3 regions of the Brevibacillus sp. AG genome follow, and region 2 is predicted to be linked to each of the others. Evidence: riboswitches for the same ligand, from Rfam matches in the RefSeq annotation. Region 2 holds a riboswitch; each other region holds the start of a gene.
What was found. Region 2 has a riboswitch for cyclic di-AMP ahead of POF51_RS01190 (CAP domain-containing protein). Riboswitches for the same ligand answer to the same signal wherever they lie in the genome.
Positions count from the first base shown of each region.

Region 1 (3,275 bases), on a different contig from region 2:
AGACCAAGAAGTCCTGCAAGAATCGTACCTCCTAGGGGAAAAGCAGCCTGATGTACACAGGCTGCCGAATTGACACAATCTATTCTACACCTAGTCCCCCAGTTCCTGTCGAATTAGGATTGTACTGGTTTGGCTACCGGTGTTTTCACTTCATTAATGGATGCTTTGATGCTGGCAAGTTCTGCATCGAGATCATCCTTTTCCAGTTCAGACAAAGCGTTCTCCCAAGCACGGTTCGTTTGGCTCCATTGTCCACTCATTTGCGCTTCTGCTTCCATGCGCATCACTTTTTCTTCCATGCGGGCGAAGCCACGGCCTGCGGACTGATTGCCGATACCGACAACTGCTTGATTGACTTGCTTTTGTGTACGAGCTACTTGTGCACGTGCCATCAGTGTGAACCTTTTCGCACGCATTTTATAGAACTCTTCCTTCAGCTCAGCCAGCTTCTCACGCATTTGCGAAGCTGCCTCGGATGCTGACAGGTAAAGACCTTCGTATTCCGCTGCACGGCCTTCGTACTGCTTCTTGTCAGCGAGTGCTCGACGAGCCAACTCGTCTTCTCCCTCAGTCAAGGCGAGCTTGACTTGACGATCGCGTTTTTCAATCAGAGCATTGGCTTCATCCAATTGCTGGCGGAATTTCTTTTCCAGTGCAACCTGACGGGCAACCGCTACTTCAACTTGTCCGATTTCTACTTCCATGTCACGCATATATTGATTCAGCATTACTACCGGATCTTCCATCGAATCCAATGCATCATTCACCGAAGCTACTGTCAGGTCACGCAAACGTTTAAAGATACTCATTATTTTTTCCTCCTCATCATATCACATCATATTGTTCATCCAAAAGACTCTTGCGACGTAGCGTTATTGTTGTCTTCGTGTTACATGTTTCTCCCAAGTGTCTAGCGTATCTTCCTTTAATACTTTTTGGGCCCATTCACGCTCCCAAGTAGGTGGAGCTTGCTTTGGTTCTTGACTGGGACGTAGTAAGCGATATCCCAGATAAATTACCCCAATGGCCAGAAGCGCGTGAAACAGTAGGTCAAGCTTGCCAATCAGCATCAGGAACCCGAATAGAAAGACGAGGATTCCCCAAAAGCGTGAACCGGTTTGTCCCATAATCTTTTTGGCACCGTATATCATGATCACACCGGGAATGATGAACCCGAGCAAGTCTCCGATATCGATACCCACCAGATCTAGAAGAACCAACCCACCGACTAGCAGCAGAACCAGCCCGAGTAGAACTTTGCCAGACCGTTCGCTCATTACTCGCTTACCTCCATTCGTTTTGCATGTGGTGCTTGTGGAACGTTATGCCCTTATTGTAGCCCTCGGTATAGGCTTCCCATAACGGGCGTGCGGTTGGTTTTTCCCTCCGCCCTTGGACGGAGACAATTTCCTGCCCTAATCGGACGAGCTGTCGCGCAAGGCAGAACAAGCCTGCGTCGAAAGGCGGCTTGCTCTGTCGAACGAAAACGTTACAGCATTTGACGGTAATTTTGTGACGAATATGTGAACTAACGGATGAAAAAGAAGGAAAAAAAGGACTGGCGTAGAATCTTCGTAAGAGTGCGTGTAAAAAAACATCGAAAAATAGCCGAATTCCGCTTGGCGGAAACGGGGGAACCACGTTTTTGGGGTGAATGGTTGCTACTCCTAGCAGCCTAGGGCGTCCTTTCGACCGAACCCTTCAGCTAACCTCGTAGGCTCACGAAGGGAGCAGTTTCTTTTGCGCAAGGTGGTTTTATCTTTATTTATGGCTGGAATGCTTGCTATGGGGGCAGGCGCTGCACAGGCTGCTGAGGAGAATTCTCTGGGTGAAGTAGTCAGCGACTTGTACGGTACCCCTTACAAATCTTCCGGCTCGTCCAAAAAGGGCTTTGACTGCTCCGGTTTCACGCGCTACGTATTTGATGCGTTAGGTGTAGACCTGCCTCACAATTCTGCTTCCCAGTACGAATTAGGTACAGAGGTAGCCAGAAAAGATTTGCAGCCAGGCGATCTCGTGTTCTTTAATACGAACGGTCGCAGCATTTCTCACGTGGGTATCTACATTGGAGACGGCACATTCGTGCACTCGGAATCTGGTCGTGGAGTCGTCAACACCAAGTTGAACGATCCATACTACTGGAGCAAGCGTTATGTAGGCGCTAAGCGTCTCAGTGCTCCTGTTCTAGCGAAAGCAGAAACTCCGAAAAAGGAAAAAGCGGTGCAAGCTGCATCGTTGCCGGAAAAACCAGCTCAAAAATAGTCGTTCGGCAAAATAATAAAAAGCCAGGGACACAATGTCTCTGGCTTTTTCTGACGAAATTTAGTACCTGGTCTAAAGAGGTACCCTTACATATTAGAACAACTTAATAACTTACGGGGTTTCTTTCCCTGATGAGGTCAAAGCATGTTATGATAGACAAGACCCATTCTTTGAATGGTATTCCTTATTAATAGAAGTAACTGGGGGTTGTTCCGGTGAAAGATCACATTTTAATTGTCGATGACAATCTGGAGATTATTGAACTGCTAGAAGACATTTTGGAGAACGAAGGCTTCACCGTTTCCTCCGCAGAGAGCGGAGAAGATGCTCTCTCCCTGCTCAGCCAAGGAGAGCGACCTAACCTGATCCTTTTGGATATTATGATGCCCAACATGAGTGGCTACGAGCTCTGCTCTCAAATTCGCCGTGAGTGGGATTTGCCTATACTGTTTCTCAGTGCAAAAGGAAAAGCGGTAGATAAGGTAGTCGGCTTCGAAATCGGCGCAGACGATTACATCACGAAGCCTTTTGATACAGAAGAACTGCTCGCTCGCATTCGTGCCCACCTGCGTCGCTATGAGCGCATTCGCAAGCATACGGAAGAGCAGCCTGAGAAGGAAACAGCCTCTTCTCCGATTACCGTTTTGAAATTCAAGGACCTAGAAATTCATAAAGAAACGTATTCCGTTTATGTATGTAATCAAAAGATTGAGCTCTCTACAAAAGAATTTCAACTGCTCACATTCCTCGCAGAAAATGCGGGCATCGTCTTTACAAGAGAGCAAATCTATGACCGTGTCTGGGGATATGGTTATGGCTCGCTCAATACAGTGACCGTCCATATCAAAAACCTCCGGGAAAAGCTGGAAACAGAGCGTCAGTTTATTAAAACACAATGGGGGACAGGCTACGTATTTATCGGGGAGAAGCTTTAAATGAGCTTACGTAATAAAATTTTTCTCTCCTTCATTGCCTTGATCACACTCAACATCTTGTTGTTTAAATTTGTTTTT
Region 1 is NZ_JAQMYO010000003.1:51,653-54,927, forward strand. It holds gene POF51_RS09100 (class I SAM-dependent methyltransferase) at 1-19, opposite strand, end outside; gene POF51_RS09105 (PspA/IM30 family protein) at 114-809, opposite strand; gene POF51_RS09110 (LiaF transmembrane domain-containing protein) at 873-1,277, opposite strand; cyclic di-AMP (ydaO/yuaA leader) riboswitch at 1,597-1,736, shown strand; gene POF51_RS09115 (C40 family peptidase) at 1,741-2,262, shown strand; gene POF51_RS09120 (response regulator transcription factor) at 2,478-3,197, shown strand; gene POF51_RS09125 (sensor histidine kinase) at 3,198-3,275, shown strand, end outside.
Region 1: linked by a shared signal. The riboswitch ahead of POF51_RS09115 (C40 family peptidase) and the one ahead of POF51_RS01190 (CAP domain-containing protein) in region 2 are both predicted to bind cyclic di-AMP.

Region 2 (3,275 bases):
TGGAAGCAGTCGAGCTCGCTCAGAAGATGGGGATTGCCGAACCGGACCCTTCTTACGACATCGATGGTTGGGATACAGCTTCAAAGCTCACGATCTTGGCAAACGCCGCTTTTGGTGCGCAAGTAAATCTGACTGATATCACACGCGCAAGTATTCGCGAAATAACCTCGTTACAAATCGAGAACTGGAAAAAGCATACGAAGATTCCCAAGCTGATAGGAAGCATCCAAAAGGAAGCAAATGGCACACTTTCTATAGCAGTGGAGCTTTGTGCAGTGGATCTTACCCATCCATTTGCATCTGTATCAGGTACGACAAAAGCCATACGGGTAGAAACAGATGTCATGGGGGATTTATTGGTCGTTGGAGGAAAATCAGATCCTGTCGCGGCAGCAGCGGCTGCCTTAAAAGACCTTGAACATATCATTAGCAGATAGGTTCATTTGCATGTGCTTCCAGTGTTCCTTAGGAATGAGTCCTTTACAACCGCGAGCATACTAGGGATGCACCACAAAAAACGGCGAGGGGGCCATACGGATGAACCAATCGTCTGATGTCAATGCCGAGCTGCAGCAAGTATCTGCTTACCCAACCAAGCAAAAAATGAATCAAAAGAACGTCGCTTTGGTAAATGAGCAGGATAGCTGCTGCTGTACCCCCAAAAAGCAGGCATCCGAAGCACAGCAGGAATGATGCCTACACGAAAAAGCCGGGTCTCGATTAAGAGACACCGGCTTTTCATTTCGTACAATGCGTTTTATCCGATAAATTCTTGTACCCAGTAGCCATTTGTGACGCCTACACCAATTTTTGTGAACGCAGGGTTCATAATGTTTTGGCGGTGACCTTCACTGTTCATCCATTGTTGCATAACTTCTTGTGGACTTTGTTGTCCCATGGCGATATTCTCACCTGCAGTCGAGTACTGAATGCCATACTGCTTCATCATGTCAAATGGGGAACCGTACGTTGGGCTGTTGTGGTCAAAATAGTTGTTAGCAGACATATCTTGTGCTTTTGCCAACGCTACTTTGGACAATGCTGCATCCATTTGAACAGGCTTGAGACCTGCTTTGGCACGTTCTTGGTTCACCAAATCCGCGACTTGTTTCGCAAAATCACCAGTTTTTCCTTGTTCCGCTTGATTTACTGGTGCGGCAGGCTGAGTGACGTTATTTCTAGGTTGCGCTGGTGCTGGTTGAACTGGTGTTTGTTGTGCTGGTGCTTGTTGCACGGGTGCTGATTGAAAAGATCCTGGTTGAATTGGGTATGGTTGTACAGGTGTAGTTTGTCCTTGTTTTTGATAAAAGTTAAAGAACTGTTGTGCATTTGGTGCTTTTTGGAATTGTCCCATATTTTGACCCACATTGAATTGGAATTGTCCGTTCTTCAATGGGCAGTTAGATGCTGCGGAAGCAGAAGAAGCAAACCCTGTCAAAGCCAAGCCTAGACCAAGAGTCATCGCGATTGTAACAGAACCAAAACGTTTCATTAAACAAATCTCTCCTTTTTTTTGCCTACGAGGTTAGTTGTCGGATTCGGGTTGAGGAAACAACCCTACGCCAATTCGGCGATTCACCCCATGTGGAATTGCTCATCCACTAAAAAGTCCCCCGCACTTCCTTTTCAGAAAGTCTCGGCTTATTTCGTTTGGCATGAACAACGATATCAGACAATCCCAATCGAAATAAAGGAGTAATATATGGCAAAAAGCTAGAATCGTTGATAAATTAGGCTCATTTCGCTTCGTTTGATTGTTCCTTCCATGCGGTTAAGCCGCCTTCCAATGCATTTGCTTGAAAACCATGCTCACGAAGAAGAGCGGCAGCTTTTTGAGCCTTGTTACCTGTTGTACATACAGTAACAATCTGCACATTTTGCGCAAGTTTTTCGGTTTCTTCATCGAACGGCTTGTCCTGTTCTTTCATTAGAAGATAGGGTGCGTTTCGGGTCGATGCATTTTCGTGAACGAGGCTGCCGGTGATAAATTTCTCGACGTCGCGTACGTCCACTAATAGTACAGGCACTTTCTTTTCAAGCATTTCTGATAATTGAATAGTTGTCAAAGTATGATTTTGCAAATGAAATCCCTCCCAATGCTATTGTAACAGAGTATCGACTTCCCAGTATAAGGGTGAACGGTTGCTTTTGTTGGACAACCATGGTAGAATGAGATTGCTACTTGAAAAATTGATACCTAATCATTCATCGAGGTGTTTGTATGCTGATGGATAACATTTTTGAATCCCCGATTCACACTGGCGCGGTCATCGGAGCCGCAAGGATGGAAGAGAGGAAGGGCTTTCATTGTTTTAGGTTTTCAAAAGGTTTAGTTTTTAATTTTGCAGTTCCGTCCCATGACATTTGCATATTTGCTGAGTAGGTAAAATTCACATATCATGAAGGCATATCATAGCACATGATCTGGTATTCCTTCATGATATGTGAGCTTTATTTGCTTCGGTAAATATGACTAGCATATTCAAATTGAATTTTTGGAGGTTTTTTTAAATGCAAACGAACGGAACAGTAAAATGGTTTAACGCAGAAAAAGGTTTCGGTTTCATTCAAGTAGAAGGCGGAGACGATGTATTCGTACACTTCAGCGCAATCCAAGGTGACGGTTTCAAAACTTTGGACGAAGGTCAAAAAGTTCAATTCAACATCGTTCAAGGCAACCGTGGCCCACAAGCTGAGAACGTAGTAAAACTGTAAGTCTCCTTTTAAAAGAAACTGTCCTTTCGAGGGCAGTTTCTTTTTTGGCGTGGTCGTAGAAGTAAAATGTAATGCTCCCCGTTGTCAAGACACGATTTTTTGAGGAATAAGTTATGTCCTCCTTTTCGTAGTCCTAGTGTTTAGGATGCGATTTTTTCGATAGTATGGGCGGAAAATTGATCGGGTTTTGCTTCATTTAGAGATTGATGAGGGCGCTCCTGGTTTTAAAATTGGACATAACGAGCTATCTCTCTGAACTCTTAACGAACTTTATCATCAATACACCATCTTGCAGTTCGGCAGAATAACAATTTTCGTTTAAATTTTCAGTTGAATATTGATATTCGAGAATTGCATCTGCCATTTCTTGAGTGAATCTCCCCTTAAAATACGGTATATTTAGTTTAGTTCCAACTTGAAAATCTTCATCACAACAATTAATATCAATGTGTTCTATTATCGTTTTAACTGGATCGCTTAAATCAGCCCATTTTAAATTACATTGATTATTCACCACTTTCTTCCCCCTTAAAATTATCTTTTCATTACATCAGAAGTTA
Region 2 is NZ_JAQMYO010000001.1:281,263-284,537, forward strand. It holds gene POF51_RS01180 (homoserine dehydrogenase) at 1-437, shown strand, start outside; gene POF51_RS01185 (hypothetical protein) at 538-693, shown strand; gene POF51_RS01190 (CAP domain-containing protein) at 758-1,492, opposite strand; cyclic di-AMP (ydaO/yuaA leader) riboswitch at 1,500-1,652, opposite strand; gene POF51_RS01195 (rhodanese-like domain-containing protein) at 1,737-2,081, opposite strand; gene POF51_RS01200 (cold-shock protein) at 2,512-2,715, shown strand; gene POF51_RS01205 (hypothetical protein) at 2,960-3,229, opposite strand.

Region 3 (3,275 bases), on a different contig from region 2:
TGTTTCTCTCCTTTTTTCCTGCATGTTGAGTAAGCCGATCCAAGACGATAGCGATGATCACGATGGATAGCCCCGCCTCGAATCCTCTTCCTATATCCACTTGCGATACGGCGCGATATACGTCTGCACCCAAGCCTTTTGCCCCGATCATAGCCGCTATGACCACCATCGACAGGGCGAGCATGATGCACTGATTGACTCCCGCCAAGATCGTCGATTTCGCATACGGCAGTTGCACTTTCACGAGCTTTTGCCACCCAGTTGCGCCAAAGGCATCCGCTGCTTCCTCCATTTCCGCTGGCACCTGACGTATGCCTAAGTTCGTGAGACGCACAATTGGCGGCAAAGCAAAAATAACGGAGGCAATGACTCCCGGCACCTCACCCAAGCCAAAGAAAAAGATCGCGGGAATCAAGTAAACGAACGCTGGCATCGTCTGCATCAAATCCAGTATTGGCGTGACCAGATTGCGAAACGTATCGTATCTCGCGCAAAGAATGCCCACCGGAATCCCGATGGCGATCGAAATCATGGTGGCAGTGAGGACGAGTCCCAATGTCTCCATCGTTTCATCCCAGTACCCCAGGTTGTGAATGAGAGAAAGTCCGACAACCGTAAAGACCATTGACGCTCTCCCTGCAAAAACCCACGCAGCGGCCCCCAGCAGCAAGATGAGAATCAGCGAAGGTATCTCCGCCAAAACCGTGGAACAGTAAGTCACCATCGTAGAAATGACGATAGACACTGGATCAAACAATACCCCTTTGTACTGGCCCAGCACCTCCACGAACCCTTCCATCCATTCGCCAATCGGCAGCTTAGGCACGACGTCCATCACTCATCACCTCTGCTCTCTGGTGTTCTTGGACATTGACTTTGCCTACCAGCCCGCCTAGCACCGCTCCTTTTACGATGACACCCAACAAACGCTGCTGCTCGCCCACTACCGCAATCGGGATGTGCAGGTCTGCCATCATTGGGAACAAACTGTGCAGACGTGCGTCAGGTGAAACAGTAGGGAGGTCGGTTTTCATAATCGTCTCCAGTGAATCCCCCGTATCGATCGCGAGTGATACGTCATACGCCGTAATCAAGCCGAGCAGTGTGCGCTTTTTGTCCACGACGTACAAGCTGGACACGCCGTTATCCATCATGAGTTGCAGCGCCACTCGCGCCCCTTTGTCAGGCGTGATTGCTTCTGCCCGTTTCATCACATTTTCAGCAACGAGCACTCTGGACAGGTCGGCATCCTCGACAAACTTCCGCACGAATTCATCCGCTGGGTCTGCCATGATTTCTTCCGGGCGGCCGATTTGAATGATCTTTCCGTCTTTCATAAAGGCAATCCGATCACCCAGCCTCAACGCCTCGTGCAAGTCATGTGTAATGAACAGGATCGTCTTTTTCATCGTCATCTGAAGCTCCAGTAGCTCATCCTGCATGTCTTTTCGAATGAGCGGGTCCAGTGCACTGAACGCTTCGTCCATCAAGAGAATATCTGGATTATTAGCCAACGCCCGCGCCAATCCGACTCGCTGGCGCATCCCTCCGCTCAATTGATCCGGGTACGCATTTTCCCACTCGGTTAACCCAACGAGCGCAAGCGCTTCCCGTGCTTTTTCTTGCCGGAGCCCTGGTGGTACTTGTTGAATCTCCAAACCGAACTCGACGTTTTCTCGTACCGTCCGCTGCGGAAACAGGGCGAAGTTTTGGAAAACCATCCCGAGCTTCTTCCTCCTCACCTCGCGCAAAGCCGATGCCTTCATGTCCACGATCTCTTCCCCATCGATCTCGATGCTTCCACTCGTTGGGTCAATCAGTCGATTACACAGTCGGATTAAGGTTGACTTGCCGCTGCCGGACAGGCCCATGATCACGAAGATTTCACCTTCCTCGACTTCAAAGCTGACCTGATTCACCCCGATAGACTGGCCCGTTTGCTTGTAAATTTGTTCTTTCGTACGTCCTTCTGCCAGTAGCTTCAAGGCCAGCTCGGGCTGCTTGCCGAACACTTTTGTCAGTTGATGGACCTTCATTTTGGGCATGGTATCCCTCATCTTTCGTTTTTTCGTAAATGCAAAAAGCCTGCGAAGTTTCCACACTCCAGCAAAACCAAGCATGCACGCTTGATTTTTACTCGTGTAAAAAATCCGCAGGCTTACGTAATACCTGGCATCCCTTTTCAGGACTCCCTGTACTCTGTCTTCCTGATTTCGATTGTCAGCGGTTTATGTCGTACCGACTGCCTCCCAGCGATCCACACGTTTTTCGATAACGTCTGTATGGCGTAAGCTGCTCATCGGTATATCCATAAAAAAATAGGCCGATCCATCCTTTTTCTCCAGAACAAAGGTCCCAAAGAAAAAGCCTGCATCGGCCTATCACACGCCCGCAAGGAATCCCCTTGTTGCGTATTATATGCCTAGACTTTATCCATCCATGACCTTCCCTGCTTTGGCCGACGAGGTTAGCTGACGGGTAGGATGGCAGAGAAGACTTTTCCTCATCCCTCCTGATCACTCAGGATTAACCCCAAAAGATTGGTTCCCCCGCTTCCGAGAATCTCGGAACTAGGCCGTATGTGTTGTTTCTTGATTAAGCTTGATCGTGATTTGATTATACGCTCGCTTCCAGTTATTGTGAACGTTCGTTTAGCACGGTTTTAACCGGACTTTGTCTTTCTTTATGAGTCGGATTGGATTAGCTCTCGGTTACTCATTCGATTAAAGGAATCGTGCGTTATTCTCTCTCGCATGTGGGGTGGGGAGGAAACAGGAGAAAACGCTCAGCTTCTTGGAACACCTGCTGGGAAGCATGTGGTGCCTGGCTCCGTGAAAAAAAGCGAAACCGCGTCCAAAGTAGTCCATTCAAGATGTGTCTCAGAGGTGGACGCTAAAGGCAGTTTCTCTTTTTTTCACTGCGCCTCGGTAGGTGTGTCCAAATATCTTCGCTTATTTCTCCTGTTTCCTCTACAAGCTGTTGGGATTCTACATGCATTTAATGAAGCACCCCCTTGAATGCTGCTTTCAAGATGTAAACAATAGTCGCTTGGGAAGAAGAACATTTCCAGTCCTAGCGCCTCTGGAGCCCAACTCAACGTAGAAATGAATGGCGGGGGTTGTCAGCTTCAACCTCTGCGAATACATCTTCGAAACTCTACTTTTGAAGCGCTCCCGACATTCATTTCGGAGCGGACAGTCTAACCCCTTGCGGGGCGTAGGCCGAAGCGTAGACTGGAAATGGGCTTCTTCCCCTCCCCTACAGCTACTCCAAGC
Region 3 is NZ_JAQMYO010000014.1:116,818-120,092, forward strand. It holds gene POF51_RS27815 (ABC transporter permease) at 1-835, opposite strand, end outside; gene POF51_RS27820 (quaternary amine ABC transporter ATP-binding protein) at 819-2,045, opposite strand; cyclic di-AMP (ydaO/yuaA leader) riboswitch at 2,441-2,587, opposite strand.
Region 3: linked by a shared signal. The riboswitch ahead of POF51_RS27820 (quaternary amine ABC transporter ATP-binding protein) and the one ahead of POF51_RS01190 (CAP domain-containing protein) in region 2 are both predicted to bind cyclic di-AMP.